One region of the Pseudomonas sp. C321 genome, then DNA from elsewhere that is predicted to be linked to it. Evidence: predicted binding sites of a transcription regulator. Region 1 holds the regulator's gene; each other region holds the start of a gene.
The links. Region 1 encodes FliA, which starts transcription of late flagellar genes. Its sites were predicted from a motif close to CTAAAGTTTNNNNNNNNNNNGCCGNTAA; they were not measured.
Positions count from the first base shown of each region.

Region 1 (8,100 bases):
ACGCGGCAGGCATGTGCTGGATCAGCACGATAGGTGCCGGGAAGTTCGCCGGCAGTTGAGTCAACACCCGTTGCAGGGCTACCGGACCGCCGGTGGACGTACCGATGGCAACCAACTTATAAGCCTTGCGCTTGGGGGCCGGCGAATGGGGGCTGGGTGCCGCTGCACGAGCCGGCGCCACAGCAGCGCGCGCAACCGGTGCAGGTGCCGCGCGACCGAACGTGCTCGGCGCCACGGGAGGTGCTGCCACCGGGGCAGGCGCCGCAGCCCTGAAACTGCTGCGATTACTGCGCGAGATGCTGTGCACCTTCTCGCAGAGCATCTGCTTGACCTTCTCGGGGTTACGCGAGATGTCTTCGAAATTCTTCGGCAGGAAGTCCACGGCGCCAGCGTCCAGCGCATCGAGGGTCACTCGCGCGCCTTCGTGGGTCAGCGAGGAGAACATCAACACCGGGGTCGGGCAGCGCTGCATGATGTGCCGCACAGCGGTGATGCCATCCATCATCGGCATCTCGTAGTCCATGGTGATCACGTCCGGCTTCAACGCCAGAGCCTGATCGATCGCCTCTTTGCCGTTGGTGGCCGTTCCGACCACCTGGATATTGGAATCCGCTGAAAGAATTTCCGAGACGCGGCGGCGGAAGAAACCCGAATCATCCACCACCAGAACCTTGACTACCATAACCACTCCGTTAGGCGGGGCGAGGGACAACCGCCCCGCCCAGCCAGAATCAAATACGCCGTGCGGCGTAACGCTTGAGCATGCTCGGAACATCGAGAATCAGTGCGATCCGACCGTCACCGGTAATGGTCGCACCCGACATGCCCGGGGTTCCCTGCAGCATTTTGCCCAAAGGCTTGATGACCACTTCTTCCTGGCCTACCAGTTGATCGACGACAAAGCCGATACGCTGGGTGCCCACGGAGAGAATCACCACATGGCCTTCGCGCTGCTCTTCATGTTTGGCCGAGGCCACCAGCCAGCGCTTGAGGTAGAACAGTGGCAACGCCTTGTCGCGCACGATCACCACTTCCTGGCCGTCCACCACGTTGGTGCGCGACAGGTCGAGGTGGAAGATTTCGTTGACGTTGACCAGCGGGAAAGCGAAGGCCTGGTTGCCCAGCATCACCATCAGGGTAGGCATGATCGCCAGGGTCAACGGCACCTTGATGACGATCTTCGAGCCCTGGCCCTTGGTCGAGTAGATATTGATCGAGCCATTGAGCTGGCTGATCTTGGTTTTCACCACGTCCATGCCCACGCCACGGCCGGACACGTCGGAAATCTCGGTCTTGGTCGAGAAACCCGGTGCGAAAATCAGGTTGTAGCACTCGGTGTCCGTCAGGCGGTCGGCGGCGTCCTTGTCCATCACGCCGCGCTTGACCGCGATGCCCCGCAGAATGTTCGGGTCCATGCCTTTGCCGTCATCAGAGATGGACAGCAGGATATGGTCGCCTTCCTGTTCCGCCGCCAGAATCACCTTGCCGCCACGGGTCTTGCCCGTTGCTTCACGTTCTTCCGGGGTTTCGATGCCGTGGTCAACTGCGTTGCGCACCAAGTGGACCAGCGGGTCGGCCAGGGCCTCGACAAGGTTTTTGTCGAGGTCGGTTTCTTCGCCCACCAGTTCCAGGTTGATCTCTTTCTTCAACTGCCGAGCCAAGTCGCGAACCAGGCGCGGGAAGCGGCCGAAGACTTTCTTGATCGGCTGCATCCGGGTCTTCATGACGGCGGTTTGCAGGTCAGCGGTGACCACGTCGAGGTTCGATACAGCCTTTTGCATGGCTTCATCGCCGCTGTTAAGCCCCAGGCGCACCAGACGGTTACGCACCAGCACCAGCTCGCCGACCATGTTCATGATGTCGTCCAGCCGTGCGGTATCAACCCGTACGGTGGTTTCGGCTTCACTGACGGGTTGCTTGTCCGGGGTGGGGGCAGCAGGTGCTCGCGCTGGGGCCGGGGCAGGCACAGGTTTCGCAGCCACTGGCGCAGCGGCCTTGGCGGCAACCGGAGCCGGTGTGGCAACAGCGGCCGTGGCCGTGGCAGCAGCGGCAGGTGCGACGTCGGAGAACTTGCCCTTGCCATGCAGGTCATCGAGCAGGGATTCGAACTCGTGATCAGAGATCAGGCCATCGGCAGCGGGTGCGGCTGGCGCAGCAGCCGCAGCGACTGCCGGCAGCGCTTCAGCGGCAAACGAGCCCTTGCCATGCAACTGATCCAGCAATGCTTCGAATTCGTCGTCGGTGATTTCATTGCTGGCAGGTGCAGCCGCTTTCACTGGAGCGGGCGTCGCCGCCACGGCGTCGGGGGCAAACTGGCCCTTGCCATGCAACTGGTCGAGCAACGACTCGAACTCGTCGTCGGTAATGTCTTCGGTAGTCGGCACCATTGTTGGTGTCGCGGCTACCGGAGCCTCAGCCTGGGCCTTGACGGCATTGAGCGAGTCCAGCAGTTGTTCAAATTCGCTGTCAGTGACATCACCCTCAGGCTCGGCCACAGGTTCAGCCACCGGTGCAGGTGCAGGTGCATTGGCAGCCGGTTCTGCCAGGCGCGCCAGAGCGGCCAGCAGTTGCGGGGTGGCGGCAGTGATCGGTGCACGTTCGCGCACTTCACTGAACATGCCGTTGACCGCGTCCAATGCTTCCAGAATCACGTCCATCAATTCCGAGTCGACGTGCCGCTCACCCTTGCGCAGGATGTCGAACACGTTCTCGGCGATGTGACAGCACTCCACCAGCTCATGGAGCTGGAGGAAGCCGGCGCCCCCTTTTACAGTGTGAAAACCGCGAAAAATTGCATTGAGCAGGTTCGCATCATCCGGTCGGCTTTCCAGCTCAACCAGTTGCTCGGACAGTTGCTCCAAAATTTCGCCGGCCTCTACAAGAAAATCCTGAAGGATTTCTTCATCGGCGCCGAAGCTCATGTACGTGTGCTCCTAAAATCCAAGACTGGACAGCAAATCGTCTACGTCATCTTGCCCTGACATAACGTCTTCACGTTTATCGGCATGAATCTGCGGACCTTCACCCTTGGCGAGGTGTTTTTGTGGATCTTTTTCCGAGAGGATCGCTTCGCGGTCATGTTCAATACCGGCAAAACGATCCACCTGCCCGGCCATAAGCACCAGTTTGAGCAAATTGCTTTCCACTTCAGTGACCAGTTGGGTCACTCGTTTGATCACCTGGCCGGTGAGGTCCTGGTAATCCTGGGCCAGCAGAATGTCGTTGAGGTTGCTGGAAACCGTGCGGTTTTCCTGCTCACTGCGCGACAGAAACCCTTCGACCCGACGCGCCAGCTCACGAAATTCTTCGGCGCCCACTTCCCGGCGCATGAAACGGCCCCAGTCGGTGCCCAGCGCCTTGGCTTCATTGGACATGCCGTTGACCAGAGGCGTGGCGTTTTCCACCAGATCCATGGTGCGGTTCGCCGCCGCCTCAGTCAGCCTGACCACATAGGACAGGCGTTCGGTGGCATCGGTGATTTGCGAGATTTCTTCGGCCTGGGGCATGTGCGGGTCAATCTGAAAATTGACGATTGCACTGTGCAACTCACGGGTGAGTTTGCCCACTTCCTGATACAGGCCGCGATCACGGGTCTGGTTAAGCTCATGGATCAACTGCACCGCATCGCCGAACCGGCCTTTTTCAAGGCTTTCGACCAACTGGTGAGCATGTTTTTTCAGGGTCGATTCGAAATCGGCCTGCGATGATTCGTTATGCTCCATAGCTCCCCCGTGGCGACATCAATGGTTGATGCGTTCGAAGATTTTTTCGATCTTCTCTTTCAAGGCCAATGCGGTGAATGGCTTGACCACGTAGCCGTTGACCCCGGCCTGGGCGGCTTCGATGATCTGTTCACGCTTGGCTTCGGCGGTCACCATCAGCACGGGAAGGCTGCGCAGTTTTTCATCAGCGCGCACATGACGCAGCAAATCGATACCGGTCATGCCCGGCATGTTCCAGTCGGTTACCAGAAAGTCGATGCTCCCGCTGTTGAGGATCGGAATCGCTGTAATGCCGTCATCCGCCTCGACCGTGTTAGTGAACCCAAGGTCACGCAACAGGTTTTTTATGATCCGCCGCATCGTTGAGAAGTCATCAACGATGAGGATTTTCATGTTCTTGTCCAATTCGACCTCCAAGCAGTCTTAAACGCGTCCAGCACCTGGCGCGCCATTTCAATCAACAGGCGTTACACAAAAAGGACTGCTGGGGTACACCATGGGCTAACCCGCCCACACCAAGAGCATGGACGGTGTCGTTCGCAGTGTCCCCACACTGCCTGTCAGCGCGCTCGCCACTCTCCCAAACGCCCCCGCAAGCGGGCCGCGCACTGGCTGTGTAACTGGCTGACCCGCGATTCGCTGACCCCCAGGACCTCACCGATTTCCTTGAGGTTCAGCTCTTCGTCGTAGTACAGCGCCAACACTAGTCGCTCACGCTCCGGCAAATTGGCAATCGCGTCCGCCAGTGCGCCCTGGAAGCGTTCATCTTCCAGATCGCGCGACGGTTCAAGATGAGCACTCGCGCCGTCCTCATGCAGCCCTTCATGTTCGCCGTCCTGCAACAGGTCGTCGAAACTGAACAAGCGACTGCCCAAGGTATCGTTCAAAATCCCGTAGTAATCGTCGAGACTCAATTGGAGTTCGGCCGCAACTTCGTGATCTTTAGCGTCACGACCGGTTTTTGCTTCAATTGAGCGAATTGCGTCACTTACCATGCGGGTATTGCGGTGGACCGAACGCGGCGCCCAATCACCTTTACGCACTTCGTCGAGCATCGCGCCACGGATACGGATACCCGCATACGTCTCGAAACTCGCACCCTTGCTCGCGTCATATTTGGTCGACACTTCGAGCAAGCCGATCATGCCTGCCTGGATCAGGTCTTCGACCTGGACGCTGGCGGGCAAGCGTGCCAGCAAGTGGTAGGCAATGCGCTTGACCAAGGGCGCATAGCGCTCAATCAATTCGCCTTGGCTATCACGAGCCGAACTTTTGTAAAGGTTATAGCCGCTGGCTGTCATAACACCGGTCCTGCGCTCGTCTGATGCACCAATCGCTCGACGAAAAACTCCAGATGCCCCCGGGGATTGGCGGGCAACGGCCAAGTATCGACCTTCTGAGCAATAGCCTTGAACGCCAGTGCGCACTTCGAACGAGGGAATGCTTCATAGACTGCACGCTGCTTTTGCACAGCCTTGCGCACACACTCGTCATAGGGAACTGCGCCAACATATTGTAAGGCGACATCGAGGAAGCGATCCGTGACCTTGGTCAACTTGGCGAACAGGTTGCGTCCTTCCTGCGGGCTTTGGGCCATATTGGCCAGCACGCGAAAGCGGTTCATGCCGTAGTCGCGGTTAAGCAGTTTGATCAGGGCGTAGGCGTCGGTGATCGAGGTGGGCTCGTCGCAGACCACCAGCAACACTTCTTGCGCTGCGCGCACAAAGCTGACCACGGACTCACCAATCCCGGCGGCGGTGTCGATCACCAGCACGTCGAGGTTGTCGCCAATATCGCTGAAGGCCTGAATCAGGCCCGCATGCTGCGCCGGGCTCAGATGCACCATACTCTGGGTGCCAGAGGCAGCCGGCACGATGCGAACCCCGCCGGGGCCCTGCAACAGCACGTCGCGCAGCTCACAGCGGCCTTCGATGACATCGGCCAATGTATGTTTGGGCGTCAGTCCCAGCAGAACGTCAACGTTCGCCAGTCCCAGGTCGGCATCCAGCAGCATGACGCGGCGGCCAAGCTCTGCCAGGGCCAGGGACAAATTCACTGACACGTTAGTTTTCCCGACGCCACCTTTGCCGCCGGTCACCGCGATCACCTGTACGGGATGCATGCTGCCCATTTTATTTCTTTACCTTGTCTTGCTTAGACGCAGGCTACATGAGGTGGTCGCGCGAACTACTGGCAGACCATCGATGTAGGTACTTTTTTGCACTGTCGTTTTAAAATTGAAGGCCATGTTGCCCTCAGCCGACCCGTTTGGCCGGACTGTGGTAGAGATCCGCGAACATGTCAGCCATCGCTTCCTCACTGGGTTCTTCCTGCATTTGCACGCTGACAGCACGGCTGACCAACTGATGACGGCGCGGCAGATGTAAATCATCCGGAATCCGCGGCCCGTCGGTCAGGTAGGCGACCGGTAATTCATGACTAATTGCCAAACTCAGCACCTCGCCCAGACTCGCCGTTTCGTCGAGTTTAGTCAGGATGCAGCCCGCCAGCCCACAACGCTTGTAACTGTGATACGCAGCGGTGAGAACCTGTTTTTGGCTGGTTGTTGCAAGCACCAGATAATTTTTTGACTTGATCCCGCGCCCAGCCAGGCTTTCCAGCTGCATGCGCAGGGCCGGATCGCTGGCTTGCAGGCCAGCGGTGTCGATCAACACCACACGTTTGCGCAGCAGCGGATCGAGGGCGTTGGCCAGCGACTGGCCTGGATCGACATGGGTCACCGGCACGTTGAGGATGCGGCCCAGGGTCTTGAGCTGTTCCTGGGCGCCAATGCGGTAGCTGTCCATGCTCACCAGCGCGATGTTCTGCGCGCCGTACTTGAGCACGTATCGGGCTGCCAGCTTGGCCAGGGTGGTGGTCTTGCCCATGCCGGCAGGGCCGACCATGGCAATCACGCCACCCTCTTCCAGGGGTTCGATTTCCGGGGTAGCAATCATCCGCGCCAGATGGGCCAGCAACATGCGCCAAGCCTGGCGAGGCTCTTCAATTTCGGTGGTCAGCGCCAACAGATCGCGGGACAACGGGCCGGACAGGCCGATGCGTTGCAGGCGGCGCCAGAGGTTGGCCTGTTGCGGTTTGCTGCCCTGCAATTGGTTCCACGCCAACGAGCCAAGCTGCACTTCCAGCAGCTCACGCAGGCCGTTGAGTTCAAAACGCATCGAGTCGAACACACGCTGATCGACCGGGGCGGCCTGTGCGGGCGCCGCAGGACGTGGTGGCTCGACAAAGGTCGGCTCCACCAGCGGCTCGGAGGCAGTCAGCGGCAGGCCGGCGAACAACTGGCGATTGGTGGTGGCGTCGCTGTCGCCGCGCATGCTCAATTCGGCCTGGGCCGAGACAATGCGCGAGGCAGTCTTGCGCAGCTCGTCTTCCAGTTCCATGTTCGGTACGCGCGGCGCCAGCGCCGAGGGTTGGTAATCCAGGGCAGCCGTCAGCTCGACACCGCCGGCAATGCGACGGTTACCGATAATCGCGGCGTCGGCGCCCAGCTCATCACGAACCAGTTTCATGGCCTGACGCATATCGGCGGCGAAAAAACGCTTCACTTGCATAACCCACTACCTCAGCCGTTGGGGCCTACTGTCGCGACGATAGTCACTTGCTTATTGTCAGGAATTTCCTGATAAGCCAAAACGTGCAAATTCGGTACTGCCAGGCGTCCAAACCGCGACAACATCGCCCGAACGGGGCCTGCCACCAGCAGAATCACCGGCTGGCCCTGCATTTCCTGGCGCTGTGCGGCGTCGATCAACGAACGCTGCAGCTTTTCAGCCATGCTTGGCTCCAGCAGAACGCCCTCTTCCTGGCCTTGCCCTGCCTTCTGAATACTATTGAGCAATATTTGTTCCAACCTTGGTTCCAAGGTGATCACAGGTAGCTCGGAGTCAAGCCCTACAATGCTTTGGACGATGGCGCGGGACAATCCGACGCGCACCGCGGCAACCAGTGCGGCAGTATCTTGACTCTTGGCGGCATTGTTGGCGACGGCTTCGGCAATGCTGCGAATGTCCCGAACGGGCACCTGTTCGGCCAACAGCGCTTGCAGCACCTTGAGCAGTTGCGACAGCGACAGTATTCCCGGCACCAGCTCTTCAGCCAGTTTCGGCGAGGCTTTGGCCAGTAACTGCATGAGTTGCTGGACTTCTTCGTGGCCAATCAGCTCGTGGGAGTGCTTGTAGAGAATCTGGTTAAGGTGGGTGGCGACCACCGTGCTGGCATCCACCACGGTGTAGCCCAGGGACTGCGCCTGGTTGCGCTGACTGGCTTCGATCCACACGGCCTCCAGGCCAAAAGCCGGATCTTTGGCGGTTATGCCGCTGAGGGTACCGAAGACCTGGCCGGGGTTGATCGCCAACTC
Region 1 is NZ_JBUZRB010000007.1:243,647-251,746, forward strand. It holds gene ACZRJ6_RS21220 (protein-glutamate methylesterase/protein-glutamine glutaminase) at 1-682, opposite strand, end outside; gene ACZRJ6_RS21225 (chemotaxis protein CheA) at 732-2,921, opposite strand; gene ACZRJ6_RS21230 (protein phosphatase CheZ) at 2,934-3,722, opposite strand; gene ACZRJ6_RS21235 (chemotaxis response regulator CheY) at 3,741-4,115, opposite strand; gene fliA (RNA polymerase sigma factor FliA) at 4,283-5,023, opposite strand; gene fleN (flagellar synthesis regulator FleN) at 5,020-5,853, opposite strand; gene flhF (flagellar biosynthesis protein FlhF) at 5,978-7,294, opposite strand; gene flhA (flagellar biosynthesis protein FlhA) at 7,306-8,100, opposite strand, start outside.

Region 2 (8,100 bases), on a different contig from region 1:
TATTTTTTGATTAAATCCTTTTTAAATCAAAGTCTTAAAGACTGATCGGCAGGCCGGCTTGTTGCAATTTGCAATGATGGCATTTTGGGGTAGTGCATTTTGCACGACAGTCATGGAGAGCCCTTGTTTGTTGCCCAAAACACGACTAGGCATTGCAAGGCTCGGCCTACACTCAAAAAGCCTACGGACGACATGACAAAACGCACCTTGGCCGTTAACATGCACGCCGTCCGCCGCTGTGCCTTCGGCCCGATGGTTGTCATTTGTCCCAGTAGCTCAATTGGATAGAGCATCCCCCTCCTAAGGGGAAGGTTGGCCGTTCGAACCGGCCCTGGGACACCACATTAGAGTTGTGCTCCTTTAAAAGAGCCGCGATACGCAAAAGCCCTGTTCAGAACACTCTGGCGGGGCTTTTTTGTGGGCTGGCGTTGGCCGCAGAGGATGGGATGCGTCTGGGGGGGCAGGTCTTTTTGATTGTATTGCGAACCTTGCCGGAGTTTGAGGTTCACAGGGGAGTGAGCGGTTGGGGCGCGAGTTTTTGTCACAGCCTTGTACCTTGTATGCCGTCGTCGAGCGTCTGAGAGGTAGCCAATTGGCTTGATGAAAATAATCCCCTGGTACAGCGCGTTTTGGCTGTCCGGACCTGACGCCGCCGGACTATCATGCTGATAGCCTGACACCCACTGCAAGGAGCCGCTCGGAACGCCGATGCGCCAAATCTGGAAATCTTTTCGAGCCCTTTATTTCGCCTCTTTGATGATGCTGATCGGTTCCGGTCTGCTCAGTACGTACCTGGCTTTGCGCCTGGCAGCCGATAATGTCGACAGCCTGTGGGTCGGTGCGTTGATGGCTGCCAACTACTTTGGTCTGGTGTTGGGTGGCAAGATCGGTCACCGCTTGATAGCCCGAGTCGGCCATATTCGCGCCTATGCCACCTGCGCCGGTATCGTCGGTGCGGCGGTGCTGGGCCATGGTTTGATCGACTGGCTGTCGGCCTGGATCGTACTGCGGATAATCGTCGGCCTCGGCATGATGTGCCAGTACATGGTCATCGAGAGCTGGCTCAACGAGCAGGCGGACGCCAAGCAGCGGGGCTTGGTCTTCAGTGGCTACATGATCGCTTCTTATCTGGGCCTGGTATTGGGCCAGCTTATTCTGGTCATGCATCCGCAGTTGGGCCTTGAGCTGCTGATGCTGGTTGCGCTGTGCTTTGCCCTGTGCCTGGTGCCGGTGGCGATGACTCGACGTATTCACCCGGCACCGTTGCATCCGGCGCCGATGGAGCCGCGCTTTTTTATCAAGCGAGTACCGCAGTCCCTCAGTACCGTGCTGGGCGCCGGGTTGATTGTTGGTTCGTTCTACGGTCTGGCGCCGCTTTACGCCTCTCAGCAAGGGCTGAGCACCGAACAGGTCGGTCTGTTCATGGGTAGCTGCATTTTCGCCGGGCTGGTGGTGCAGTGGCCTTTGGGCTGGCTCTCGGATCGGTATGACCGGGCACTGTTGATCCGCTGCTTCGCCTTGTGCCTTGCGGTGACGGCGCTGCCGTTGGCGATCATGACCCAGGTGCCGTTGGAAGTGCTGTTTGTGGTCGGGTTCTTCTGCTCCCTGGTGCAGTTCTGTCTTTACCCGTTGGCGGTGGCGTTTTCCAATGACCACGTTGAGGGGGATCGCCGCGTATCGCTGACAGCCATGCTGCTGGTGACTTACGGCGTCGGCGCCAGTATCGGGCCGCTGCTGGCCGGTGTGCTGATGAAGCTGTTTGGTAGCCAGATGCTCTATGCATTTTTCAGTTTATGCGCGGTGATCCTGGTTTGGCGCATCCGTCCCAAAGCCGTGACCAATCTGCACCAGGTGGACGATGCACCGCTGCATCACGTGGCGGTACCTGACAGCATGTCCAGCTCGCCGCTGGTGGCCGCCCTTGACCCACGGGTGGATGAACAGGTGGTTCAGGATCAGATGCAGACGCCGGTTCCCGAGCCGGACCCAGAGTCTGAAGCCGATCCTGATTCGGTGGAGCAGGCGCCTGCAGAAGAGCCTCCAGAGCCTCCAGAGCCGCCAGAGCATCCGGACCCGGATGATCATCCCCACGACCTGAGCAGGGCGCGCCCCTGAAACAAAAAAACGGGCAGTCCCATGAGAGGCTGCCCGTTTTTTATGCAGATTGTTACCGCTTAAAGATCATCATCCTTGTCAAACCGCCGCGCCTCGCGCTGCAGCTGGTAGACAAAGCGTTCAACCTGGCGCTGCACCAACCCGCTCATATTGTGAAAACGCACGCCTGCAAAGGTGGTGTCGATCCTTTCTTCGAAGTGCAGGTAACGCAGTTCTACGGCGGTGCTCATGTTGCCGAAGGGCAGGGCGGCAATAAAGCGATCGTAGACCTGGCCCAGTTGCAGGCGCTGGGAGATATCACCGTCAAAGCGCAGCTTGCAACCAGTGGCGGAAATATCCAGTAGTTTGCCGCCAATGGGCGACTTGAGTTTCTCTCCGCCCATGTCGACATTGACCAGTTGCGCCAATTTCAGTGCTGCGCGAAAGGCGTTGCGCCGCTGATGGTAAACCACCTCGTCAGGCATGCCGCCCCGATAGATGCGGTGGCCGTCCTTTTCGCTGATGGTCAGGCTGCCGTTACTCTCCCAGGCCACCCGCACGCCGTCGTGGAAGCCTTCGATACGGAAGGCTTCGCCATTCTCAAGGTAGCGTTCGCCTTCCCGTGGGATCATTTCGTCCAGGCTCAGCGTCTTGCTGTCCCGGTCGACTTCCACCAGATAGCTTTGAAAGCGCTGGTTGCGCTCATGGAAGGTAATGATCAGAGGATCGTGGCTCTCTTGCAGCAACCGCAAGGTGCCGGCAATTTCCAGAGGCGTAGTGAGGACCTTGGGTGGCTGCGGAGCATCTTCCGCGTTGAGGGCGTTGAACACGGTTCTTCCATCTCCAGACAAAATACGACTACACGCAAGAACCGGCATTTTGCCAGTATGTTACGCGCCTTGATAGGGCGCGCAGTAAACCGGCGTCAGGCTTGGCTGATGGTGCTGGGCTTGACCAGTCGCGAGGTGGAGCCCTGGGCGTTATAGAGCGTCGGAGGTTCTCCGCCGTGAAGGATGCGCAGCTGGTTGGCGGTAGTGGCTTGCTGAAGCTGGATCGACTGGCCGTTGAGCGTGTTGGCTTCCTGGCAAGTGATCAGCAGCTGGTTGAGCTCCTGGCTCTGGGTCCGTAACTGGTCGCCTACCGACGAGTGGCTCGCCAGTTGCTCCAGGCCGTCGTGATCGGCAGGCAGTCCCAGGCTGACAAGAATCTGGCTGCGTTTCTTGCCATGCTGTTCCAGCAGGATGATCAGCGATTGCTTGCGCGCCAGAATATCTTCCAGCAGGCGCATGTCTCGGCCGTGCAGGGCGATCGACTCTTCCTGAAGCAGTCCAAGCAGATGCTGCGCTGGAGCCAGGTCTTCAATGATCAGTTGCAGTAAATTTTCGTCGTGCATGGCTGGCCTTGGGTTTTAAGCGTCCAAAAGCCTGGCGCAGGCCTTTGCCTAGCGCTCGGCTTCGAAGTTAAGCAGTTTGCTGGCTACACGGTTGCTGTCGACTTTGTAGCTGCCATCGGCAATCGCCTGTTTCAATTCGGCCACACGGGCTTTATTGACAACCGGTTGATCGCGCAGCGAATCAGTGACCTTTTGCAACTGTTGAGCCTCATTGCTCAAATGTACCGATTCCCCGCTCTGGCTGGCGCCGGCCTGGTCTGCCTTGACGGGCAGTGGCTGGGACTTGCCGGCCTCAACGCTGTCTTTGGCACCGTTGGCGCGGGTGCTGACGAGCTGTGAGGGGGCGTTATTTAATCGACTAAAATCAATGACCATCATGAAAACCTCTGGGTATTTGGACGCTTGCCATGTTTTCGGCCATACCCGGACAAACTTTAGGCTCGATTGACAATAAACCTATACGTGATGACGTCTTGCGCACAGTGTAGGAAAAGCTGGCCTCCCGCGCCAGTGATCTATAACGCTACCTCGACCTGGCCGGGTGCAGTCACTCGCGCCCTGATCACCCGCTTGGAGTTGAGGTTCTTGACCCGAATCTGTTCGCTCATGCCGCCATTGGACAGAGCCTCTCCCGGCATTTTTACATTCAGGCCGCCGCTGCTGGCGGAAATCACCACTTGATCACCCTTGCGTATGACTTCCGCCTGTTCCATGTGAGCCAGGGTGATGACCTGATCTGTGACCATTGGTCGGGTAAGTTTCTGCCCGATCGCTTGATCCACGGAAGTAAGGTATCCCTGACTGATCTGGCCGATGTCCCGCTCGCGTAGGGCAACGTCCTCAAAGCCGATAATGCCCGTGCGTTTCAGCGGGCGAGTGACGGCGACCACTTCGCGAAACAGGCGGACTTGAGCCGGTACGAACACTGTCCAGGGCGAGGCGCCGTCGCAGCGCACGCGCACGGTCACACGGCCGATGGGTTGTGCGGGGCTTTCCAGGGTGGCTGTCAATTCCTTGTCACACATGGGCAGGCGCAGGCGTGGGTCCAATTGGTTGACCTGGATTTCATAGCGTCCTGGTGTCTGAGTAGTGGCCAGATAATCTTCTACAGTAAACTCAAGAAAGCCTTGAGTGACGCCGATAAGTAGATCAGGCAAGGTGATGTTGTCGGCACGGGCCTGTTGGCCTGCAGCCAAGGCAAGCATCGTTAGCAAGACGCAGAGCAATCTGCGGTACTGTTTAAAGTACGGCAGGGGGAGAAAGCGTCGGGAAACTGTCGTTTTGATGTCCATGGCCAATAAAAAAGCAAAGCTCGTGCCGTTTAGTGTTGGGTACGCGTCGTACCCGTAGGTTTTGTAGTGTAGGAGTCTGGGCATGGCGGGAGTAATGGATTCAGTGAACCAGCGCACGCAGCTGGTAGGGCAGAATCGCCTTGAGTTGCTGCTGTTTCGTTTGGATGGCAAACAGCTTTACGGCATCAACGTCTTCAAGGTGCGGGAGGTACTGCAATGTCCCAAGCTGACCGTATTGCCCAAGTCCAGCCCTGTGGTGTGTGGCGTGGCCAACATTCGCGGCTCGACCATTCCGATTCTTGACTTGGCGATGGCTACGGGCTCGTCCGGCTTGCAGGATCGCGAGAGTCCGTTCGTGATCATCACCGAGTACAACACCAAGACCCAGGGTTTCCTGGTGCGCTCGGTGGAGCGCATCGTCAACATGAACTGGGAAGAGATCCATCCGCCGCCCAAGGGCACCGGTCGCGATCACTACCTGACGGCAGTGACGCGGGTCGACAACCAGTTGGTGGAAATCATCGACGTGGAGAAAATCCTCGCGGAAGTGGCGCCGACTTCGGAAGCTATTTCGGTGGGCGTAGTAGACGCTGAGACGGCGCACAAGGCGATTTCCCTGCGGGTGCTGACGGTGGATGACTCCTCGGTAGCGCGCAAGCAGGTCTCCCGTTGCCTGCAGACCGTTGGCGTCGAAGTGGTGGCCCTCAACGATGGCCGCCAGGCCCTGGATTACCTGCGCAAACTGGTGGATGAAGGCAAGAAACCGGAAGAAGAATTCTTGATGATGATTTCCGACATCGAGATGCCGGAAATGGACGGTTACACCCTCACGGCCGAGATACGCAACGATCCACGCATGCAAAAATTACATATCATCCTGCATACTTCATTGTCCGGTGTATTCAATCAGGCGATGGTCAAGAAGGTCGGTGCCGATGACTTCCTGGCCAAATTCCGTCCTGATGACCTGGCATCCCGGGTAGTCGACCGGATCAAGGCAGCAGATCACGGCTAGGGGCTTTTTCCCTGGCGGTCACACGATTTAAGAGGCGGTACCATTGTCTACGGGTAATTTGGATTTTGAACAGTTCCGGGTCTTCCTGGAAAAAGCCTGTGGCATATTGCTCGGTGAAAACAAGCAGTACCTGGTATCAAGCCGTCTCAATAAACTGATGGAGCAGCAAGGGATCAAGTCCCTCGGCGAACTCGTTCAGCGGATACAGAGCCAGCCACGCAGCGGGCTCAAGGCAATGGTGGTCGATGCCATGACCACCAACGAAACCCTGTGGTTTCGTGACACCTATCCCTTTGAAGTGCTCAAGAACAAGGTCCTGCCAGAATCGATCAAGGCCAGCCCCGGCCAGCGCCTGCGCATCTGGTCGGCGGCCTGCTCTTCGGGGCAGGAACCGTACTCGCTGTCGATGTCTATCGACGAGTTCGAGCGGACCAATTTGGGCCAGTTGAAGGCCGGGGTGCAGATTGTTGCCACCGACTTGTCCGGCACCATGCTCACCAACTGCAAGACGGGTGAGTACGACAGCCTGGCCCTGGGGCGCGGCCTGTCTCCGGAACGCTTGCAGCGTTTCTTCGACCCCAAGGGCGCTGGTCGTTGGGCAGTCAAGGCGCCAATCAAGAGCCGGGTGGAGTTTCGTTCGTTCAACCTGCTGGACAGCTACGCTAGCCTGGGTAAGTTCGATATCGTGTTTTGCCGCAACGTACTGATCTACTTCTCGGCCGAAGTGAAGAAGGACATCCTGTTACGCATCCACAGCACGCTCAAACGCGGTGGGTATCTGTTTCTCGGCGCTTCTGAAGCGTTGAACGGGTTGCCGGATCATTACCAGATGGTGCAGTGCAGTCCTGGGATTATTTACCAGGCCAAGTGATAGATAGGCGTCGCATAAAAACGGGAGGTCCTGCAAAGGCCTCCCGTTTTTTATGGGCGCAAAGCGGCAACGCTCATTGCCGCTTTACTGGCGGTTGGCGGAAACCCCTTGCCGCTTTTCTGGCATTGCCACCGGCAATCTCCCGGCAAACCCTTGATTTACAGGGCTTCGATGACTTGGCATGCCACTTGCTGTATCCAGATTACGAAAAGCAGGTCAGCCCCTAAAGGTTTCCGCCATGAGCATCAGCTTCGATAAAGCGCTCGGTATCCACGAACAAGCCCTGGGCTTTCGCGCCCAGCGTGCCGAAGTCCTGGCTAACAACATCGCCAACGCCGACACCCCGAACTACAAGGCTCGGGACTTGGACTTTTCCGCCGTGCTCGCCGCACAGCAGGACAAGACCAAGAACGGCTCCTTCGCCTTGAACATGACCAATAACCGTCATATCGAAGCGCAAGGCATGGGCAATGGCGACGAGTCGCTGATGTACCGCACGCCGATGCAGCCATCGATCGACCAGAACACCGTCGACGCGCAGCTGGAGCAATCGAACTACGCCGAGAACTCGGTGAACTTTCAGGCCAGCTTCACCCTGCTCAACAGCAAATTCAAAGGGCTGATGTCAGCCCTGCGCGGAGAGTAAGTCATGTCTCTATCCAGTGTTTTCAATATTGCCGGTAGTGGCATGAGCGCTCAGACCACCCGTCTGAACACCGTCGCCAGTAACATCGCCAACGCCGAGACCGTGTCGTCGAGCATTGACCAGACCTACCGCGCCCGTCACCCGGTGTTCGCCACCATGTTCCAGGGCGGCCAGAGTGGCGGCAGCGATTCGCTGTTCCAGGACCAGGATGCTGCGGGCCAGGGCGTTCAGGTGCTGGGTGTGGTCGAAGACCAGAGCAACCTCGACGCGCGCTACGAGCCGAACCATCCTGCCGCCGACGCCAAGGGTTATGTGTTCTACCCCAACGTCAATGTGGTCGAGGAAATGGCTGACATGATTTCCGCCAGTCGCTCGTTCCAGACCAACGCGGAAATGATGAACACCGCCAAAACCATGATGCAGAAGGTCCTGACCCTGGGTCAGTGATAAGGGGCGCCAAAGAATGTCCGTTACCAACGATGTGTCGAGTAACTCGACGATCCAGGACTTGTTCAACAACAAGGTCAAGGATGCCGCGGCCAACCAGGATAGCCTGGCGGGTGCTACCAAAGAGGCTTCTGGCAGCCAGGCCCTGGGCAAGGATGCGTTCCTGCAGTTGCTGGTCACCCAGCTGAAAAACCAGAACCCGCTGTCGCCCCAGGATAACGGCGCGTTTGTCGCGCAACTGGCGCAGTTCAGCAGCCTGGAAGGCATCAACACCCTGAACGACTCGGTGAATGCAATCTCCAGCAACTACAAGTCGTCGCAAGCGCTGCAAGCGTCGTCGCT
Region 2 is NZ_JBUZRB010000003.1:631,520-639,619, forward strand. It holds tRNA gene ACZRJ6_RS12565 (tRNA-Arg) at 266-342, shown strand; gene ACZRJ6_RS12570 (MFS transporter) at 709-2,115, shown strand; gene ACZRJ6_RS12575 (flagellar brake protein) at 2,175-2,924, opposite strand; gene ACZRJ6_RS12580 (flagella synthesis protein FlgN) at 3,020-3,487, opposite strand; gene flgM (flagellar biosynthesis anti-sigma factor FlgM) at 3,536-3,862, opposite strand; gene flgA (flagellar basal body P-ring formation chaperone FlgA) at 4,003-4,779, opposite strand; gene ACZRJ6_RS12595 (chemotaxis protein CheV) at 4,862-5,794, shown strand; gene cheR (protein-glutamate O-methyltransferase CheR) at 5,838-6,665, shown strand; gene flgB (flagellar basal body rod protein FlgB) at 6,904-7,311, shown strand; gene flgC (flagellar basal body rod protein FlgC) at 7,315-7,758, shown strand; gene flgD (flagellar hook assembly protein FlgD) at 7,775-8,100, shown strand, end outside.
Region 2: flgM (flagellar biosynthesis anti-sigma factor FlgM) is a predicted target of FliA. The motif match lies at 3,898-3,925, and genes of this name have one in related genera.

Region 3 (8,100 bases), on a different contig from region 1:
TCAGGCCCGTGCCGCCGTGGGTGCGGGTGTTCCACTCATCCATTGTGGCGAGGACTTCGTCGCTGTGGTGGATGGCGATCACCGGGCCTTCAGCCAAGGTGTTGAGGTTGCTGTCGGTGACGATGGTCGCCATCTCAATGATGACGTCGGTGTCAGGGTTCAGACCGGTCATTTCCAGATCGATCCAAATCAGGTTCTGTGGGTTTTGCATGTCTTGGTTCCTTGGCACCTTGGCGTAGCTGCGCAGTTTAGCAGGCGAGGCATGCTAGACTCGCGACCGTTTTACCTAACCTTTGCATTATCGACACGGAACACCAATGGCCAAACGCCAGCTCAACCGTCGCCAAAACTGGCGCATCGAAAAGATTCAGGGTGAACGCGCTGCCCGCGCCGCCAAACGTGAATCCTCCGCAGTAGAAGCGCTTGAGGGTGGCGACCTTGGCCCCGAGCAAACGGGCCTGGTGATCGCGCACTTCGGTGTGCAGGTCGAGGTCGAGGCCCAGGAAGGCGAACAAGCTGGCAATGTGTTCCGTTGCCACTTGCGCGCCAACCTGCCGGCGCTGGTGACCGGCGACCAAGTGGTCTGGCGTGCCGGCAACCAGGGCATCGGTGTGATCGTGGCGCAACTGCCGCGCACCACCGAACTGCGCCGTCCGGACAGCCGTGGCCAGCTCAAGCCGGTAGCGGCCAACGTCGACATGATCGTCATCGTCTTCGCGCCACTGCCCGAGCCCCATGCCAACCTGATCGACCGCTACCTGGTAGCCGCCGAACATGCGGGCATTCGGCCGTTGCTGCTGCTGAACAAATTCGACCTGATCGACGAGCAGAACGCCCCGGCGCTCAATGCGTTGCTGGCAGTCTACCGCACCCTGGGTTACCCGGTGTTGGAAGTCTCGGCCCATCACGGCAACGGCATGGAGTTGCTCCAGGAGCAGTTGGACGGGCGCATCAGTGTGTTCGTCGGCCAGTCGGGCGTCGGCAAGTCGTCGCTGGTCAACAGCCTGCTGCCGGAAGTCGAAACCCGTGTCGGTCCACTGTCGGAGCTGTCCGGCCAGGGCACTCACACCACCACCACCGCGCGGTTGTTCCACTTCCCAGGTGGCGGTGAGCTGATTGACTCCCCAGGGATTCGTGAATTCGGCCTGGGCCACGTCAGCCGCGCCGATGTCGAAGCGGGTTTTATCGAGTTCAACGACTTGATCGGCACCTGCCGCTTTCGCGACTGCAAGCACGACCGCGAGCCGGGCTGCGCTCTGCTCAAGGCCCTGGAAGACGGTCGCGTGCAACAGCAGCGAATGAACAGCTATCGCTCGATCATCGCCAGCTTGCCCGAAACCAGTTACTGACTGGTCGATGCAACATTGTGGTGAGGGGCCTGCCCCCTCACCACAATGTTGCCCTGCTTATGACCCCGTAGCCGGCTGAGTCGGGTCTTTCACCCCACCGTCATCAAACAGGTTCAGCTTCTGCCGCAACTCATGGGCCGGTAATGGCTGCTGTTCTGGTGGCAGTGCATTCGGGTCCACCGGCACTTCCCCTGGCGCACCCTCACCTTGAGTCGGCACCGGCGGTTGAGGCGTGCCTTGCTCACCTTCAATCGCACGCTGGGCCTTTTTGGTCAGCACGACGATATCGATTCGGCGGTTGACCGGGTTGAACGGGTCCTTGGTATCAAACAGTGCCGAGGAAGCAAAACCCACTACCCGTGCCACTTGCGCGTCCGGGTAGCTACCCGCGATCAAGGCACGACGTGCAGCGTTGGCACGGTTGGCTGACAACTCCCAGTTACCAAAATCACCCAGGCCCGAATAAGGCTTGGCATCGGTATGACCACTGACGCTGATCTTGTTCGGCACCGCTTTGATGGTGTCGGCCATCGCCAGCAGAATATCTTCGAAATACGGCTTCAAACGCGCACTGCCAGAGTCGAACATCGGCCGATTCGCGGCGTCCATGATTTGGATGCGCAAGCCATCCGGAGTGATCTGGAACAGGATCTGGTCCTTGAATTTTTGCAGTTGCGGGTTCTCGTCGACCTTGTTCTGCAGTTCTTGCAGGAGCAATTCCAGGCGTTCCTGCTCGACCTGGTCAGCCATACTTTCGACGGTTTCACGCTCGATGGGAATATTTTCCTGGGGCGATTCGGTCTTCACTTCCGGGTTGATCGTGCGCTCGGGCGCCAGTTGCGGCGAGCCACCCAGATCGATCACAAAAGGTGTGCCACTCTCGGAAAACCCGATGGGGTCCTTGAAGTAACCGGCGATGGCGATCTTCTGTTCCGGCGTGGCGGTGGACATCAGCCACAGCACCAGAAAGAACGCCATCATTGCCGTGGCAAAGTCGGCGAAGGCGATTTTCCAGGCGCCGCCGTGGTGCCCGGCAGCGAAGCGCTTGACGCGCTTGATGATGATCGGCTGGTTGTTTTCCATGACTTAGCGACCGCGAACCGCTTGTTCCAACTCGGCAAAGCTCGGACGGTGCTTGGGATAGAGCACTTTGCGGCCGAATTCCACTGCCAGTGACGGCGGCATGCCGGAGGCCGAAGCTACCAGGCAAGCCTTGATTGCCTCGTAAAGGTTGATCTCTTCCTTGGCGTCATGGGCCAGGGAGGTGGCCAGCGGACCAAAGAAACCGTAGGCGGCAAGAATACCGAAGAAGGTACCGACCAGGGCCGCACCTACGTGCATGCCGATGGCTGCCTGGTCGCCCTCGCCGAGGGAAGCCATGGTCACCACGATCCCGAGTACCGCTGCCACAATACCGAAACCGGGCATGCCGTCGGCAATGCCAGTCACCGCATGGGATGGGTGCTCAAGCTCTTCCTTCAAGCTGAACAACTCCATGTCGAACAGGCCTTCCAGCTCATGAGGGGCCATGTTGCCGGAGGACATGATGCGCAGGTAATCGCAGATGTAGGCGGTCATGCGCTCATCCTTGAGCACGGCCGGGTACTTGGCGAAAATCGGGCTCGCTGCCGCGTCCTCGATGTCGCCTTCAATGGCCATCATGCCTTCGCGGCGGCTCTTATTGAGGATCTCGTAGACCAGGCCCAGCACTTCCAGGTAGAAAGTGTGGGAGAAGCGCGAGCTGAACATGCCCAACGACTTCTTGATCACGTGCATGGTCATGTAGCCAGGGTTGGCCTGCAGGAATGCACCAAACGCCGCACCACCGATGATCAACACTTCAAAAGGCTGGATCAGCGCCGCAATTTTACCGTGGGACAGGACGTATCCGCCGAGCACGCTCGCGATGACGACGATGATGCCGATAATTTTAGCCATAGGGGGTGAGTACTTGCGCCGTCGGGTTCATGGACATATTCAGAAGATCTAAAAACTCTTCTTCTACTTATCGGCAAAACTGCGCCAGACTATAGCCCGTTAAGGTGAAAAGCCAGTTCGGCCCGCTCTGGGCGTGTTGACCGCAAGTGATGATCGCGCCCCAATCATGGCAAATGAAACGACAGTCCCAACCTCAAGACCCAACACTATTGCTGGCTGGATAAAGCGCCTGGATGAGGTTCTGCTGCCCGTCCCGCAAGCCAGCCATGACGCCGTATGCAAAGCCATCGGCGACAACCGCCGATCGTTGCGAGATATTGCAGAACTGATGCAAAACAGCCCCGCGCTGGTGCTCAGCGTGATGCGCGAAGCCAACAACCATGCTCACGGCAGCCTTGCAGAGCCTGCGGAAAACCTTGAGGTGGCGCTCAACCGCCTCGGTTTAAAACGCACCGAAGAACTGCTCGCCCGCCTGCCTTCAGCCCCCCTCAATGAAATCCCCGTGGCGCTGCGCCAACTGCAACTGGTCAGCCAGCACGCCTCACAACAAGCCAGCGGCCTGTTTGCCAGTCGCCTGGCACGGCTATGGCAAGACATCCATTGGGGCAGCCTGTTGTTTCTTTCGCCGCTGTGGCCAATGGCGATTGCCTATCCCAAGCTGCTGGAAGAGTGGGAACTACGAGTGATCCACAAAGGCCAATCGGCACGCAAGGTCGAGCAGGAGTTGTTCGGCGTTCGCCTGCTGGATTTGTGCCTGGGGCTGACCGAGGCCTGGCGCCTGCCAATCTGGGTCTCCCAGGGCTATCACTTGTTGCAGAATGAACGGCGCCTACTGATCAAGGCGCTACGCATCGCCCGCAATGAAGAGCCGCTGCGTCAACAGCAACAGCTCGATGACGATCCGGCGCTGCGGCGCTGGCTGAACCAGCCGGCCAACACCGTGCTGCTGGCCAACGGCATGGCCCTGGCAGCGCAAGAGTCCTGGAATTGCCCGCACACCCAGCGCTGGCAATACTTGACCGCGCTGTACCTGCAACAACCCTTGGGCGAGGTGCAGCAGCAGGCTCACCAACAAGCAGTGATCAGCGCCCGCAATACATTAGCGGCCGATCTTTGGCACCCGGCACTTGCGCTGATCTGGCCGTGGAACGTGCAACGGGTCCATCGCGGCCTGCTGCCGGCACCGCCGCCGACCGCCGAAGCCCTGGCTGTTTGGCGCAAACACTGCAGCGAATTGCTGGTGGAGCCGAATCGTTTTGCCAACGCCATGCACCTGACCACCTGCGCCAAGGAGGCCCTGGTGGCCAGCGGCATGCAACGGGTCATGCTGTTGATGGCCGACCGGACCTTGAGCACCTTGCGCGTGCATCAGGTCGACGGCCTGCCCAAGGACGCTGCCCACATGAGCCTGGACGTCTCGCAAAGCACACTGCTGCAGCGCTTGCTGGAGAAGTCCGCCCAGGTGCGCCTGACACCCGACAACCATGTACAGTTCTCGGCACTGCTACCCGCCTCGTTGCGCCGCCTGTTTATCGGCGAGCACCTGCTGTTGCGCTCCCTGAGTTGCAATGGACGGGTGGCGATGCTGATGATTGCCGACCAGGGCGGCGGACCGTTCTCGGAAACCACCGTACAAGCCTTCGGCAAAACCGCTCAATGCATCGAGAAGGCCCTGCACAGCTTTACCAACCGCAGCGGTTGATGCTTGCGCTACAATCGCCCTCCTTTACAGCCCCAAACTTGTGCCCAGGAGACCTCACATGCCTGACTTCTCTGGCTTGCCGCTGGTGATCGAGCCCAGCGACCTGCTCGGTCGCCTCGACGCAGAAAACCTGATTCTGGTGGACCTCACCAGCGCCGAACGCTACGCCACCGGGCATATCCCCGGCGCACGATTCGTCGACCCCAAGCGCACCCAACTGGGCCAGCCGCCTGCTCCAGGCTTGCTGCCAGCCAAGGCCGCCCTGGAAACGCTGTTCGGTGAACTGGGCCACACGCCGGGCGCCACCTACGTGGTCTATGACGACGAAGGCGGCGGCTGGGCCGGGCGTTTTATCTGGCTGCTCGATGTTATCGGCCACAATAAGTATCACTACCTCGATGGCGGCCTGCTGGCGTGGCTGGATGAAAAACAGCCTGTTTCCACCAACGTGCCGGCCAGTGCCGGCGGCCCGGCCAGCCTGACGCTGCACGACGAGCCCACCGCCACCCGCGAATATTTGCAAAGTCGCCTGGGTGCCGCCGACCTGGGCATCTGGGATGCCCGTGGCCCGCTGGAGTATTCGGGGGAGAAAGTCCTCGCCGCCAAGGCCGGGCACATCCCCGGCGCGGTGAACTTCGAATGGACCGCTGGCATGGACAAGACGCGCAACCTGCGCATCCGCCGCGACATGCCGCAGATCCTCGAAGACCTCGGACTTACCCGCGACAAAGAAATTATCACCCACTGCCAGACTCACCACCGTTCTGGCTTCACCTATCTGGTGGCCAAGGCGCTCGGTTATCCGCGAGTCAAAGGTTATGCCGGTTCCTGGGGCGAATGGGGCAACCACCCCGACACCCCCGTCGAGATTTAAGGTTTTAAGGACAGTTAATGAAAAAGCGTTTGTTTATCCTCAGCCAGTACCTGCTGCCCCACCACCTGCTGTCACGGCTGGCCGGCTGCATTGCCGAATGCCGCGTGCGCTGGTTCAAGAATGCCTTCACCACCTGGTTCGCCAAGCGCTACCAAGTGGATATGTCCCAGGCCCTGGTGGAGGACGTGACCGCTTACGAGCACTTCAATGCCTTCTTCACCCGCGCCTTGAAAGACGGCGCACGCCCACTGGATCAAACCCCGGGCGCGGTACTGAGCCCGGCCGATGGTGCGGTCAGCCAACTCGGCCCGATTGAGCACGGCCGGGTGTTCCAGGCCAAGGGCCACAGTTTCAGCGTGCTGGAATTGCTCGGGGGTGATGCCGCTGTAGCCGCGCCGTTTATGGGCGGCGACTTCGCCACTGTTTACCTGTCGCCGAAGGACTACCACCGGGTGCACATGCCATTGGCCGGCACCCTGCGGGAAATGGTCTACATCCCGGGCCGAATCTTCTCGGTGAACCAAACCACGGCAGAAAATGTGCCGGAACTGTTTGCCCGTAATGAGCGTGTTGCCTGCATATTCGACACCGAACGCGGTCCGATGGCCGTGGTTCTGGTAGGTGCGATGATTGTGGCGTCGATTGAAACAGTCTGGGCCGGGCTGGTCACGCCGCCGAAACGTGAGCTGAAAACCGTGCGTTACGACGAAGCGGCACGCGCACCGATTTATCTGGAAAAAGGTGCGGAACTGGGGCGCTTCAAGCTGGGTTCGACCGCCATCGTGCTGTTTGGGCCGGATCAGGTGAAATGGTCGGAAGAATTGCTGGCGGGTTCGCCGGTGCAGATGGGTCAAGGCATGGGCTTGCCAAAAGCCTGATCGACGGACTACTTGTAGGAGCGAGCAAGGACTAGACGCCCCCTCGCTCCTACAGTTGTTTTGCGGGGTTAGAGCTGACCGTCGCGGTCACGGAAGCCCAACAGGTACAACACTCCATCCAGCCCCAACGTCGAAATAGCCTGCTTGGCCGATTGTTTGACCAGTGGCTTGGCACGAAACGCCACGCCCAACCCGGCAATCGCCAACATCGGCAAGTCATTGGCGCCGTCACCGACCGCAATGGTCTGCTCCAGACGCAAACCTTCCTTGTGTGCCAACTCCCGCAGCAGATCGGCTTTACGCTGGGCGTCGACAATCGGCTCCACCGCCACGCCTGTCACCTTGCCGCCCACCACTTCCAACTCGTTGGCGAACACGTAGTCGATGCCCAGCTTGGCCTGCAATTGCTTGGCGAAGTAGGTGAAGCCACCCGACAGGATGGCGGTCTTGTAGCCCAGGCGCTTGAGTTCGGCGAACAGAGTTTCGGCACCTTCGGTCAGGCGCAGCGACGCTCCGATGGAGTCCAGCACGCTAACGTCCAGGCCTTTAAGCAACGCTAGGCGCTCCTTGAAGCTGGCACGAAAATCCAGCTCGCCGGACATGGCACGTTCGGTAATGGCCGAGACTTGCTCACCCACGCCAGCAGCCTTGGCCAGTTCGTCGATGACTTCGGCTTCAATTAGCGTGGAGTCCATGTCGAACACCGCCAGCCGGCGGTTGCGGCGAAACAGCGAATCTTCCTGGAAGGCGATGTCGACATTCAGTTCCTGGGCGACGCTCAGAAACTCGGCGCGCAAGGCCAGAGGGTCCGCCGGCTCACCGCGTACGGAAAACTCGATGCAGCCCTTGCCCTGGTCGGCCGGCGTGTCCAACGGCATACGTCCCGACAGACGGTCGATATGGTCGATGTTCAAACCGTATTGAGCGGTGATCGAGCTGACGCGTTGCAATTGCTCAGCCGTCACCTTGCGGGTCAGCAGGGTGACGATGTGGCGTTTTTTGCCCTGACCGGCGACCCACTGGCGGTAATCCTCCTCGGACACTGGGGTGAAACGCACCTGCTGATCGAGCTTGTAAGCCGTAAACAGGATGTCCTTGAGCACCGACGACGCTTGCTCGGTACTCGGAATCTCCACCAGGATGCCAAACGACAAAGTGTCGTGGATCACCGCCTGGCCGATGTCGAGAATGTTCACACCACCCTGGGCCAGAACACCGGTAATGGCTGCGGTGAGACCCGGACGGTCCTCACCGGTGATGTTTATCAGGACAATTTCGCGCAAAGCGCACCCCCGAGGTGGAAAAAAACCGCATTCTACCCACTTTCAGTGACCATCGGGCACAGCCAGCGCTTTGCCG
Region 3 is NZ_JBUZRB010000006.1:220,552-228,651, reverse strand. It holds gene orn (oligoribonuclease) at 1-211, opposite strand, end outside; gene rsgA (small ribosomal subunit biogenesis GTPase RsgA) at 318-1,349, shown strand; gene motB (flagellar motor protein MotB) at 1,407-2,432, opposite strand; gene motA (flagellar motor stator protein MotA) at 2,436-3,287, opposite strand; gene ACZRJ6_RS19175 (HDOD domain-containing protein) at 3,454-4,989, shown strand; gene rhdA (thiosulfate sulfurtransferase) at 5,048-5,863, shown strand; gene asd (archaetidylserine decarboxylase) at 5,881-6,741, shown strand; gene serB (phosphoserine phosphatase SerB) at 6,810-8,024, opposite strand.
Region 3: motA (flagellar motor stator protein MotA) is a predicted target of FliA. The motif match lies at 3,355-3,382, and genes of this name have one in related genera.